DNA from 2 places in the Mesorhizobium sp. WSM4833 genome. Region 1 is predicted to be linked to the other one. Evidence: predicted binding sites of a transcription regulator. Region 1 holds the regulator's gene; the other holds the start of a gene.
The links. Region 1 encodes PhoB, which activates phosphate uptake and scavenging genes when phosphate is short. Its sites were predicted from a motif close to TGTCATNNANCTGTCAT; they were not measured.

Region 1 (5,876 bases):
TGGCCAGCACGCCCATGATCATGAACACCTTCATGGTGATCCAGCGCGTGTTGATGCCGGCGAGATTGGCCGCCTCGGGATTGCCGCCGATGGCGAAGACATAGCGGCCGAAACGGGTGCGGTTGGTGATGAAGGTCATGACCAGCCCGACGGCGACCGCCATCAGCACCGGTATGGCGATACCGTGGGCGATGAACAGGCCGCCTTCGGGAACGGTGATGTTGTTGGCGGCCGCATATCTGTTCACGATGCCGATCGGCCAGGGGTAGGAGTTGGCGAGCCAGACCGCACCCATGATGGCGCCGCAGGTGACGACACCGAGCAGCGCCTCGGCCCAGATCGGACGTAGCGGAAAACGGAAACGCTTGCGCTGCACCCGCCCGTTGAAGAGCCCAAACACCACGGCGAGGCAGGCGACGATCCCGACAACCCAGCTCCAGGTTGCGCCGATCGATCCCGCCGGCCCGCCGCCCATCAGCTGAAAGGTGGCGTTAAGCGGCGCCACGGTCTGGCCTGATGTGACCCACCAGGCAGCACCGCGCCAGACCAGCAGGCCGCCCAGCGTCACGATAAAGGCGGGCACTTCGAGATAGGCGATGACGAAGCCTTGAAAGGCGCCGATCAACAGGCCGAGCGCCAGGCCGATGACCAGCGCCAGGACCCAGATCCACGGATTGCCGAGTTCGAGCCCGACAAAACGCACCAGGAAATGCACCTGGGCAAATCCCATCACCATGCCGATCAGGCCCTCGGCGGAACCGACCGACAGGTCGATGTTGCGCATGACGATGACCAGCACCATGCCGCAGGCCATGATGGCGACCGCGGATGTCTGCACCGACAGGTTCCACAGATTGCGCGGCGTGAGAAAGGTGCGGCTGTCGAAATCGAGCGGGTTGACGCCGAGGCGCAGGCTGGAAATGACATGCAGCCCAATCCAGATGACCAGCAGCGCGCCGATCATGCCGAGCATCCGGGTGTCGATCTCGGTCGCCTTCAGGAACCGGGCGACGGCGCCGAGTTCCGACGCGCGCGCCGTATCGGCCTGCGGGTTGGACGTCGTGTCGGTCATGATTTCCTCCCACCGGCTGACCGTCTGACGCGCATGCCGGAGCCCAGCCTAGAAGCTATCCGCATGATGCGGAAACACAATTCTTTGAGAAAACGCCGCGGCTTTTGGGCCGCGGCGTTCAGATATTTCGAAGTGGTCCGGATCAGTTACAGGCCGCGACGGTGCCGGCAGCGACACCCGCGCAGACTTCGTCCTTCTTGATCCAGCCAGCGTCGATGACGACGTTGAGATTGTCCTTGGTGATGGCAACCGGGGTCAGGAACAGCGACTTGACGGTGTTGCCGCCCGGCGTCGTGAAGTCCTTGGCGCCGGCGATGTCGCTCGTCTTCTTGCCGTCGGCCAGTTGCGAGGCGATCTCGGCGGCATTCTTGCCGAGCTCGCGCGCGTCCTTCCACACCGACACGGTTTGCGTGCCGAGGGCGATGCGGTTCAGCGCGGCGTGGTCGCCGTCCTGCCCCGAGACCGGCACGGTGCCGGCCAAGCCTTGAGCCGTCAGCGCCGCGACGACGCCACCGGCAGTGCCGTCATTGGCCGCGACCACCGCGTCGACCTTGTTGTCGTTGGCGGTCAGGAACTGTTCCATGTTCTTCTGGGCATTGGCGGGCAGCCAGCCATCCGTGTAGGCTTCGCCGACATTCTTGATCTTGCCGCTGTCGATGGCTTCCTTGAGCACTTCCATCGAGCCCGAGAACAGGAAGTCGGCATTGGGATCGGCACCGGAGCCCTTGATGAAGACGTAGTTGCCTTCCGGCTTGACCTTGAACACTTCGCGGGCCTGCATACGGCCGACTTCCTTGTTGTCGAAGGTGAGGTAGAAAACGTCCTTGTTCTCGATCAACCGGTCATAGCCGACGACCGGAATGCCTTCGTCCAGCGCCTTCTGCACGGCCGGGCCGATGGCCGAAGCATCCTGCGCCAGGATGATCAGGGAATTGGCGCCCTGCGAGATCAGGCTTTCGACGTCGGTAAGCTGCTTGCCGGGATTGGACTGCGCATCGGCGGAGATGTACTTGTCGCCGGCGGCCTCGATCGCCGTCTTCATGGCGGCCTCGTCGGTCTTCCAGCGTTCCTCCTGGAAGTTGGACCACGAAACGCCGACGACCTTGTCCTTCGCCTGCGCGACAGACGCGAGCGTCAGCGACATGGCGGCACCCGCCAGGATGGCGGCTGTGAATCTTTTCATATTATCCTCCCTGCGCCGCGTATGGCGCGACCAAACTGGCCCGAGGGCCGGCACAGAGGCCCTATTTTTTCGAGCCTCGAAAAAATACTGGGCCAACGCCCGAACGCTGTCAACATCGATTCTGATGGATTTTGATGTCGTCTCGAATTTTTTTCGGGCCTCGGAATAAATAAATGACACGGCGCGCGGCTTCTGCCAGTATTTGACCGCGTCACCGACAGCGTTCCAGGGCAGGAAGAACCGCGGCGACCGGGAGGATATGAAAGAGCATGTCGGTCGGAATCCGCCACGACGATTTGCGCCGCCGCAACCGCGCGATGGTGATCGCCGCGGTGCGCCGCGCCGGACAGCCGTCGCGCACCGAGATCGCCGCAACCACAAGCCTCAGCCATTCGACGATCTCGGCGATCTCATCCGACCTGATCGTCGAAGGCATCCTGACCGAAAGCAAGCCGAGCGAGGCCGGCTCGCTCAAACGCGGCCGTCCGCAGGTCGGCCTCAGCCTCAATCCGGAAGCGGCCGCGGTAATGACCGTGGTGCTGTCGCTGAACTTCCTCTCGGTCGCCGTCATCGACTATGCCGGCCAGGTAATATCCGAGGAACAGCGTCGGCTCGACACGCTGACGATGTCGCGCGACTCGCTGATCGGTGAGTGCACGGCAATCGTGCGGCGCCGCCTGGAAGATCCCGACCTGGACGTGCGCAGCATCGCTCGTATCGCGCTGGCCGTCCAGGGCATCACCGACACCCGTGCCCGCGCCATGCTGTGGTCGCCGATCACGCCGCACACCGACATCGCCTTCGCCGACATATTCGAAGAGGAGTTCGGCATCCCCGCCATTATGGAGAACGACTGCAACATGATGGCGGTGGCGCTGCGCTGGCGCGACCCCGATCGTTACCGCGACGATTTCATCGCCATCCTCCTGTCGCACGGCATCGGCATGGGGCTGGTGCTGAAGGGCGAATTGTTCACCGGCACCCATTCCTCGGGCGGCGAATTCGGCCACATGATCCATCGGCCGAACGGCGCGCTGTGTCGCTGCGGACGGCGCGGCTGCGTCGAAGCCTATGCCGGCAATTATGCCATCTGGCGCAACGCGCGGCAGATGGGCGAGGATGCAGAGCCCGTCGCCGATGTCAGCGACGCCGACATGCGCGCCCTGGCTGCCGCCGCCCGCGAAAGGGACGGGCCCGAACGGGAAGCCTATCGCAAGGCCGGCGAAGCGCTCGGCTACGGCCTCGGCAGCCTGTTTGCGCTGATCGATCCGGCGCCGGTCGCCATGGTCGGCGTCAGCGCCGCCGCCTTCGACCTGATCGAGCCGGCATTGCGGCAAGCGATTGCCCAGACCGCCGGCGGTCAGCATTCCAAGTCGATTTCCTTCGACACCGAGCCGAACGAACTGCCGCTGATCCGCGAAGGCTGCGCCATGCGGGCGCTGATCTTCGTCGATCAGGAGATTTTTGCGCCGGGCGTGCAGGCGAGATCCGGTCTCGGCGGCAAGAACGTGGCGTGAGTTCAAACGAGGGAGTTCAGTCCTCGCGAATGGCGTAACCCGCCCCACGGATGGTGCGAATGACATCGGGCATGCGGCCGTTGTTGACCGCCTTGCGCAGCCGGCCGACATGCACATCGACCGTGCGTTCGTCGATGTAGATCGTCTCGCCCCAGACATTGTCGAGCAGTTGGCTGCGCGAGAACACGCGGCCTGGATGGCGCATCATGAATTCAAGCAGGCGGAATTCCGTCGGCCCGAGCCGGATTTCGCTCTTCTTGCGATAGACGCGGTGCGACTCGCGATCGAGCACGATATCGCCGACCTTGAGCACGCTGGACAGCACTTCCGGCTTGGCCCGGCGCAGCAGCGCCTTGACCCTGGCCATGAACTCCGGCGTCGAGAAAGGCTTGACCAGATAGTCGTCGGCACCGGTCGAGAGGCCGCGCACGCGGTCGCTTTCCTCGCCTCGCGCGGTCAGCATGATGATCGGCAGCCGCTCGGTCTCGGGACGCATCCTTAGCCGGCGGCAGAGTTCGATACCGGAAACCGCAGGCACCATCCAGTCGAGCACCAGAAGGTCTGGAACGTTCTCCTGCAGCCGGATTTCGGCCTCGTCGCCGCGCGTCACCACCTCGACCTGGTAACCTTCGGATTCGAGATTGTAGCGGAGCAGCACGCCTAGCGGCTCCTCATCCTCCACCACCATGATGCGTGGCGCGATCATCGGCTGGTCACCCCTGTCATGCCGCTGGCGCGGACATTGCCGTCTCGTCCTGCTTCGGACGGTTGGCTGGCAACTGCGTGCCGGTCAAAACATAATAGGCATTTTCGGCGATGTTGGTCACGTGGTCGCCGATCCGCTCGAGGTTCTTGGCGCAAAACAACAGGTGCGTGCACGCCGTGATGTTGCGCGGATCTTCCATCATGTAGGTCAGAAGTTCGCGGAACACCGATGTGTATTTGACGTCGATGCGTTCATCATTGTTTCTGAGCGTGGCAAGCGCTGCCGCGTCAGCGGCGGCATACTCGTCGACGACCCCCTGCACCTGGATCAGCACCAGCTGCGCCATTGCGTCGATCGAATGCGAAAGGTCGTGCGGCGTGACGCTCAGCCCGACAGTGCCGACGCGCTTGGCGATGTTCTTGGCAAGGTCACCGATGCGCTCGAGGTCGCCGGCCATGCGGATCGAACCGACCACCGCACGCAGATCGTTGGCCATCGGCTGGCGCTTGGCGATCAGCGTGATGGCACGATCGTCCAGCTCGCGCTGGCGTGCATCCATGATGGCGTCGTCGGAAACCACCCGCTGCGCCAGCGCATTGTCCGAATTGAGCAAAGCCCTGGTCGAGCCACCGACCATCGAGCGGGCGAGATCGCCCATGTCGCGGATCAGCTGGCTGATCTGCTCCAGATCCTCATCGAAAGATGCGACGGTATGTTCACCCATGATCTTCGTCCCTCATATGCCAGAGATCAGCCGAACCGGCCGGTGATGTAGTCCTGGGTGCGTTTGTCGTCGGGGGTGGTGAACATCTTGTCGGTGGCGCCCTCCTCGACCAGATAGCCAAGATGGAACATCGCGGTGCGCTGCGACACGCGCGCTGCCTGCTGCATCGAATGGGTGACGATGACGATCGTATAGTTCTGACGCAGTTCGTCGATCAGTTCCTCGACGCGAGCGGTGGCGATCGGGTCGAGCGCCGAACACGGTTCGTCCATCAGGATCACCTCGGGCGACACGGCGATGGCGCGTGCAATGCACAGGCGCTGCTGCTGGCCACCGGAAAGACCCGTGCCAGGTTCCTGCAAACGGTCCTTGACCTCGTTCCAGATCGCCGCCTTCTTCAGGCTGGACTCGACGATCTGATCCATGTCGGCCTTGCGCTTGGCCAATCCGTGGATGCGCGGCCCATAGGCGACGTTCTCGTAGATCGACTTTGGGAACGGATTGGGTTTCTGGAACACCATGCCGACGCGCGCCCTGAGTTCGACGACATCGATGTTCTTGTCGTAGATGTCCTCTTCGTCGAGCGTGATCTTGCCGGTTACCCGTGCTGAATCGATGGTGTCGTTCATGCGATTGAGGCAGCGCAGGAAGGTGGACTTGCCGCAGCCGGAGGG
Region 2 (5,876 bases), on a different contig from region 1:
GCCGCCTGTCAGGCTTCTTGTAGCGGGCGAGAATCTTCAGCCAGGCGCGCTTGCTGTTGGCGACCGTCTCAGGGGAAATCATGTTCATCAGGAAGCATAGGCGGGGTGCCTCGCCGCCGCAAGGCGACATCACGCAAAATTACTGTGCGTAATTGTCGCGTGGCCTGGCGGTCGAGCCAGCCAACCGCCGGTTCGACCTGCTGATGATTCTGAGCGTCGGTTTTCCGCTGGGGTCGATCGCTATTCGCGATCGAGGATGGGACAGCCGCGCTCGGTGCCAAAAGTCACGCGCACGCGGTCGCCACCCTGTCTGCCGCGGACTGTGATCTCCCGGCGGCCGACGGACTCTATCCTTGCGCGGCGGATGCCCATTCGGTCTGCCTTGTCGAGGGCCCGGTCCTCCGTGCAGCCTCGTTGACGGCGGTCACGCCGGTCGTCGCGACGGGGGCCTTCGCAATCGTCATAGGCGGGGTCGCAATCTTCCATGAGCTTCAGCCGCGGGCCATGTTTGCCCAATTGCAGCTGCAGATTGTCTGCTTGTGCCGGAAAAGCCGCCAAGGTGATGGCGCCGAGGCCGACAAGCGCCATCAGCGATGAGGTGATCGAAACCTTGCGCACTACGTCCTCCATTTTGAACCACAACACATCTATCCTTAGATGGTTCGGCTCTCCCCGGCTATTGCCGATAGGAGGTTTGCTGCCAAGATCGATTGTTGCGTTAACGCCGGCGCCAGCCGATGTCACCGCGCTCCGTCCCATCGAGGCGGTCGAGCAGTTCTCGGAGCCGGTCGGGAATGTCGGCCTCGGTGCGGAAGGCCGGCAAGGTGCGTAGAAAGCGGGTCACCGCCTCGGCACCCAACTGGCGCCTGACCTCGATGGCCAGCCCTTCTGCCTTTTCGCCCGTGTTGCGGGTCATCATCTTAAAATCCTGTGTCGGCTTCGAAACTCCTCCAGCAAGGGAATGGTTCCCCCATCCTGCCTGTGGGGCAAGCAAAGCCGGCAGTTAAGGTAAAATTTGAATTAAAATCGAAATGTCTTGCCCGTCATTGTCCGGCCTTGGCCGGTGGCTTCCATAATCGCTTACCCCTTGATTTTTGGCTGCCAAACATCGATATCGGGCACAAAATCCACATCATTCGAGATTGACGGGAAACGGCGATGAGCGACCAGGCAAAAGACGAACGCGCGCCCGATGAAGTCGAGGCGACCGAGCCCGCAGCCGAGCGCACGGAAGGCAGCACCGACGGCGACTATGAAGCCCTTGTCCGGCTGCTGAAGGAAAATGAAGAGCTGAAGGACCGCGCGCTGCGCGTGGCGGCCGAGATGGAAAACCTGCGTCGCCGCACGGCGCGCGATGTGCACGATGCGCGCACCTACGCGGTCGCGAATTTCGCCCGCGACATGCTTTCGGTGTCGGACAATCTGCGCCGCGCGCTGGATGCGATTCCCGCCGAGGCCAAGGCATCGGGTGACGCCGGCTTCAAGGCGCTGATCGAAGGCGTCGACCTCACCGAGCGCGCCATGCTGTCGGCGCTGGAACGGCATGGGGTCAAGAAGCTCGCGCCGGAAGGCGAGAAGTTCGATCCCAATTTCCACCAGGCGATGTTCGAAGTGCCCAATCCGGACGTTCCGGCCAACACCGTGGTCCAGGTCGTGCAGCCGGGCTATTCGATCGGCGACCGCGTGCTGCGCCCGGCCATGGTCGGCGTCGCCAAAGGCGGTCCGAAGCTTGCCGCCGCTGAAGCGCCGGTCGAGCCGGGGCCGGTGAACGAGCAGGCTGAGAAAGATGCATAGTTAAGGCAGTAAGGGAATAGGGGAGTAGGGGAGTAGGGGAGTAGGGGAGCGTACCAGCAGTGCGGTTTCGTGATAAACATACTCCCGTATTCCCCTATTCCCTTACTCCCCTGGCCTGCAATGAACCCCATCGCGCTTCTCGACTATGCCGGTGTCGCCGTCTTCGCGGCGACGGGGGCGCTTGCGGCTTCGCGTAAGCAGCTCGACATTATCGGCTTCCTGTTCCTGGCCAGCGTCACCGGGATAGGCGGCGGCACGCTTCGCGACGTCATCCTCAACCTGCCGGTTTTCTGGGTCGCCAACTCCGGCTATGTGCTGATCTGCGCCGCGGTTGCGGTGCTGGTCTTCTTCAGCGCGCATCGTGTCGAATCGCGCTGGAAATGGCTGCTCTGGCTCGACGCCATCGGGCTCGCCGCTTTTTCGGTGATGGGCGCGGCCAAGGGGCTTGCGATTACCGGCTCGCCGGTCGTCTCAGTCATCACCGGCGTGCTCACCGCCACTTTCGGCGGCATTCTGCGCGATCTCCTTGCCGGCGAGCCATCGGTGCTGCTCAGGCCCGAAATCTACGTCACGGCGGCCCTTGCAGGTGCCGGCCTTTACACACTTGGCGATCTTGCCGGATTGCCGCCGCTCGCCTCGGACCTTGCCGGTTTTGCGGCGGCGTTCGTCGTGCGCGGTGGTGCGCTCAAATTCGGCTGGTCGTTTCCGTCCTACAAGAGCCGGCCCGGCAGGCGGCCGGAAGATATTTTGTGAAAAGGAAGCGAATAGCGAATAGGGGTTGAACGAGATAGCTCCCGCTACTTTCTATTCGCCAGGCTCACGCAGCGAAGCGCTGGGCTTCGCCGCCATAATAGTTGACGTAGCGGGCGCCGATTTCCTTGACCGGCATCACAACGAACACATCGACCGTCGAGAATTCGCGATCGATGACGCAGCCATCGCCGATGCGGGCGCCGACGCGCAGATAGCCCTTGACCAGAGGCGGCATCGCGGCGATCGCCGCCTTGGCATTGACCGCCTCGATCGGCATCAGGTCCATCGAGCAGTAGCGCCCGGAGACCGCGCGCACGTCCCAGGCCGAATTTGTGCGGCAGTGGTGGGCGAGGTAGGTGAGCGCCTCGGCATGCGCCGCCGGCACGGTGCCGTGAAAAGAAGCGCAACCGGTCATCACACCGATTTCGTAATGGTTGATGTAAGCCCAGATGCCTTGCCACAACGCTTCGATGGTGCGCTTCGAGCGGTATTCCGGCAAAACGCAGGAGCGGCCGAGTTCAAGGAAACGCTGGCCGGGGTGACGGGCAATGAGCTTGGTCAGCTCGAATTCACCTTCGGAATAGAAACCGCCGGCCGTGGCCGCGATTTCTTGCCGCAGAAGCCGATATGTGCCGACGATACGGCGATGTTCGGGACCGGAAAGCGTGGTGTCCAAAACCAGCAGATGGTCGCAGAGTGGATCGAACCGGTCGGCGTCACGGCGGTCATGGGCCTGGAACAGGTCCTTCCTGGCGCCAAGTTCGTCGTAGAACACCCGGTAGCGCACTTCCTGCGCGGCCGCGATCTCGGCCTCGTTGCGAGCGAGCCGCACTTCAAGATTGCCTATGCGGCCCAGTGCCGCGCCCTTTATGACGGAATCGACGTTACGTCCGGCAAGCAAGGCGCTGCTGGCGTTCGGCCGAGTGTCACATTCCGGCATAACTGTATGCACGAGTGATTCTCCTTCGAGCCATCCCTCTTGGCACGGGGATACGGTGTAGGTGCAACAGGATTGTGACAGTACCGTGATACGACGTCGTGGGCAATACTTCGTCGGCTGGCGAATACGATCAACCGGCTACGTTTAAGTGATCGCCCGGTGCGGAATGGGCGGTGGAAAGCTCAGGCCGCGACGACCTGGCCCTCGACGGCATTGACCAGCGCCTCGGGGTCGAGCGGCTTGGTGACAAAGCCGCTGGCTCCATGGGCCAACACCGCATGGCGGGTCTTTTCCTGGCTGTCGGCCGACAGCACCATGATCGGCACCGGCCGCACGGCACTTTCTTCCTCATGGCGGCGGATGGCGGCAATCGCGTCCAGCCCGTCCATGACCGGCATGTGCAGATCCATCAAGACCACGTCGAAGCGGTCCTTGTGCGCGGCGCCGGTGACAGCCTCGACGGCCGCCTTGCCGTTGCCGACCACCCTGACGCGATGCCCGGCCTTCAGCAGCGTGGCGCGGGCCAGCATGGCATTGATGTCATTGTCCTCGGCGATCAGCACCGACAGGCCGCGCTGGCGGTTGCCGACGGCGCGCAGTGTCGGCGCGCCGCGCTTTTCCGGCTGCGGCGGGCCGAGGCTCGGAGCATGGCTGCTCAACAGTACACGCAAAAGTGTTCCGCCGCGCACCGGCCTGGCCAGGAAGGTTGCGTAGCCGCTGGCGCGGAACTCGCCAAGCATGCCGCGATCTGTCGGCGCGATCAGCGTGATCGCCTCACAGTCGGAGAAACCGCTCTGGCGCAGGCGCTTGAGCAGCCTTCCGTCGCCTTCCTCCATCGCGGCATCGACCAGGATCGCGTCGCAGCCGGCGGCGAAAGGCGCGGCCTGTGCGGCGGTGGTGGCGATGTCGACCGCGCCACCGTTGGCACGGATGGTGCGGGCGATGGCGTCGGCCTCGACGGCGTTCTTCGACAGGATCACCACGCGTCTGCCCGAGAGAGCATTCTGGCGGCCCTGCGGCGCTTCGGTGGCCGCTGTCGCAGGGACTTCGAAGACGAACTCGGATCCCTGGCCGAGCCGGCTGGATACCGAGATCGTGCCACCCATGGCGGCCACCAGGCGCCTGGAGATGGCAAGGCCGAGGCCGGCCCCGCCATGTGTGCGTGTCGACGTGCCGTCGGCCTGCTCGAACTCCTCGAAAATGCGCTCCAGGTCGGCATCATGCAGGCCCGGACCGGTATCGGCGATGGTAAAGCATATGCGGTCGCTGGTTTCGGTGCGTGCGCGTGCAATGCTCACCAGCACGCCGCCGCTGTCGGTGAACTTGATGGCGTTGCCGATGAGGTTGAGAAGCACCTGCCTGACCTTGCCTGGATCGGCGGTGATCAATTGCGGCACGTCGGGTTCGACATGACAACCCAGCCCGATATCCTTGGCGAAGGCGCGCGCCGCCAGCAATTCGATGATGTTGTCGGCGATCTCGCGCACCGACATCGGCTGCGGCTCCGGGTCGAAACGCCCGGCTTCGATCTTGGAATAATCGAGAAGATCCTCGATCAGGGCAAGCAATGCGCTGGCTGAGGTCGAGACGGCGCCGACATAGGTCTGCTGCTCCGGCGACAGGCTGGTGTCGGCGAGCAACCTGGCCATGCCCATGATGCCGTTCATCGGGGTGCGGATTTCATGGCTGACGGTGGCGAGGAAACGCGATTTGGCCTGGCTGGCATATTCGGCCCGTTCGCGTGCGGTGATCAGCGAGGACTCGGCGCGTTTGCGGGCGGTGATGTCGCGGGCGATGGCGCGGTGCGAAACCGCGCCGCTGTCCTTGTCGCGCACCGACAGTTCGATCCAGGAGAACCAGCGCTGCCCGCTCGGCGTGCTGATAGAGACATCGGTGGAACTCAGGCACTCATGGTCGGAAAAGGCGGCATCGGGAACCATGCCGACCTCGATGCCGAGTTCCGCCAGGGTCTTGCCGGCAAGATCGCGCTGGTCGATCTCGACGAGATCGGCGAAGACCTTGTTGGCATAGACGATGTAGCCATCGCGGTCGCGATGGATGACGAGATCGCCAAGCGCGTCGATCAGGCCGCGAAAGCGCTCATCGCTCTCCTGCATCTCCCACATGCGGTCGGCCAGCGTCTCGATCTCGGCGCGGCTGCGGGCCGTGGTTTCGTCAAGAAGGGCGGCGGTGCGATGTTCGCTCCGCCTGGCGCGCAGATGCATGGCAAGGCCGGCAAGGCCGGTTGCGAGCAATGCAACGCTGATGAACATCGGTGCCCCGGTCAGGTGCGCCAGCCCGGCCATCACCACGATGGCGACGAATGTCAGAAAGGACAGGCCTTCGCGCCTGGAGAATTCCGGCTCGGGCACCAGCGGCGGCGCGGCGA

Region 2: olsB (l-ornithine N(alpha)-acyltransferase) is a predicted target of PhoB. The motif match lies at 3,551-3,567, and genes of this name have one in related genera.

The regions. Positions count from the first base shown of each region.
Region 1 is NZ_JBVVQG010000019.1:62,917-68,792, reverse strand. It holds gene AC0L2D_RS28085 (sugar ABC transporter permease) at 1-1,072, opposite strand, end outside; gene xylF (D-xylose ABC transporter substrate-binding protein) at 1,215-2,255, opposite strand; gene AC0L2D_RS28075 (ROK family protein) at 2,525-3,772, shown strand; gene phoB (phosphate regulon transcriptional regulator PhoB) at 3,789-4,478, opposite strand; gene phoU (phosphate signaling complex protein PhoU) at 4,495-5,202, opposite strand; gene pstB (phosphate ABC transporter ATP-binding protein PstB) at 5,229-5,876, opposite strand, start outside.
Region 2 is NZ_JBVVQG010000004.1:277,706-283,581, forward strand. It holds gene AC0L2D_RS09705 (fatty acid desaturase) at 1-88, opposite strand, end outside; gene AC0L2D_RS09710 (hypothetical protein) at 241-744, opposite strand; gene AC0L2D_RS09715 (hypothetical protein) at 719-919, opposite strand; gene grpE (nucleotide exchange factor GrpE) at 1,159-1,794, shown strand; gene AC0L2D_RS09725 (trimeric intracellular cation channel family protein) at 1,915-2,547, shown strand; gene olsB (l-ornithine N(alpha)-acyltransferase) at 2,612-3,487, opposite strand; gene AC0L2D_RS09735 (PAS domain-containing hybrid sensor histidine kinase/response regulator) at 3,670-5,876, opposite strand, start outside.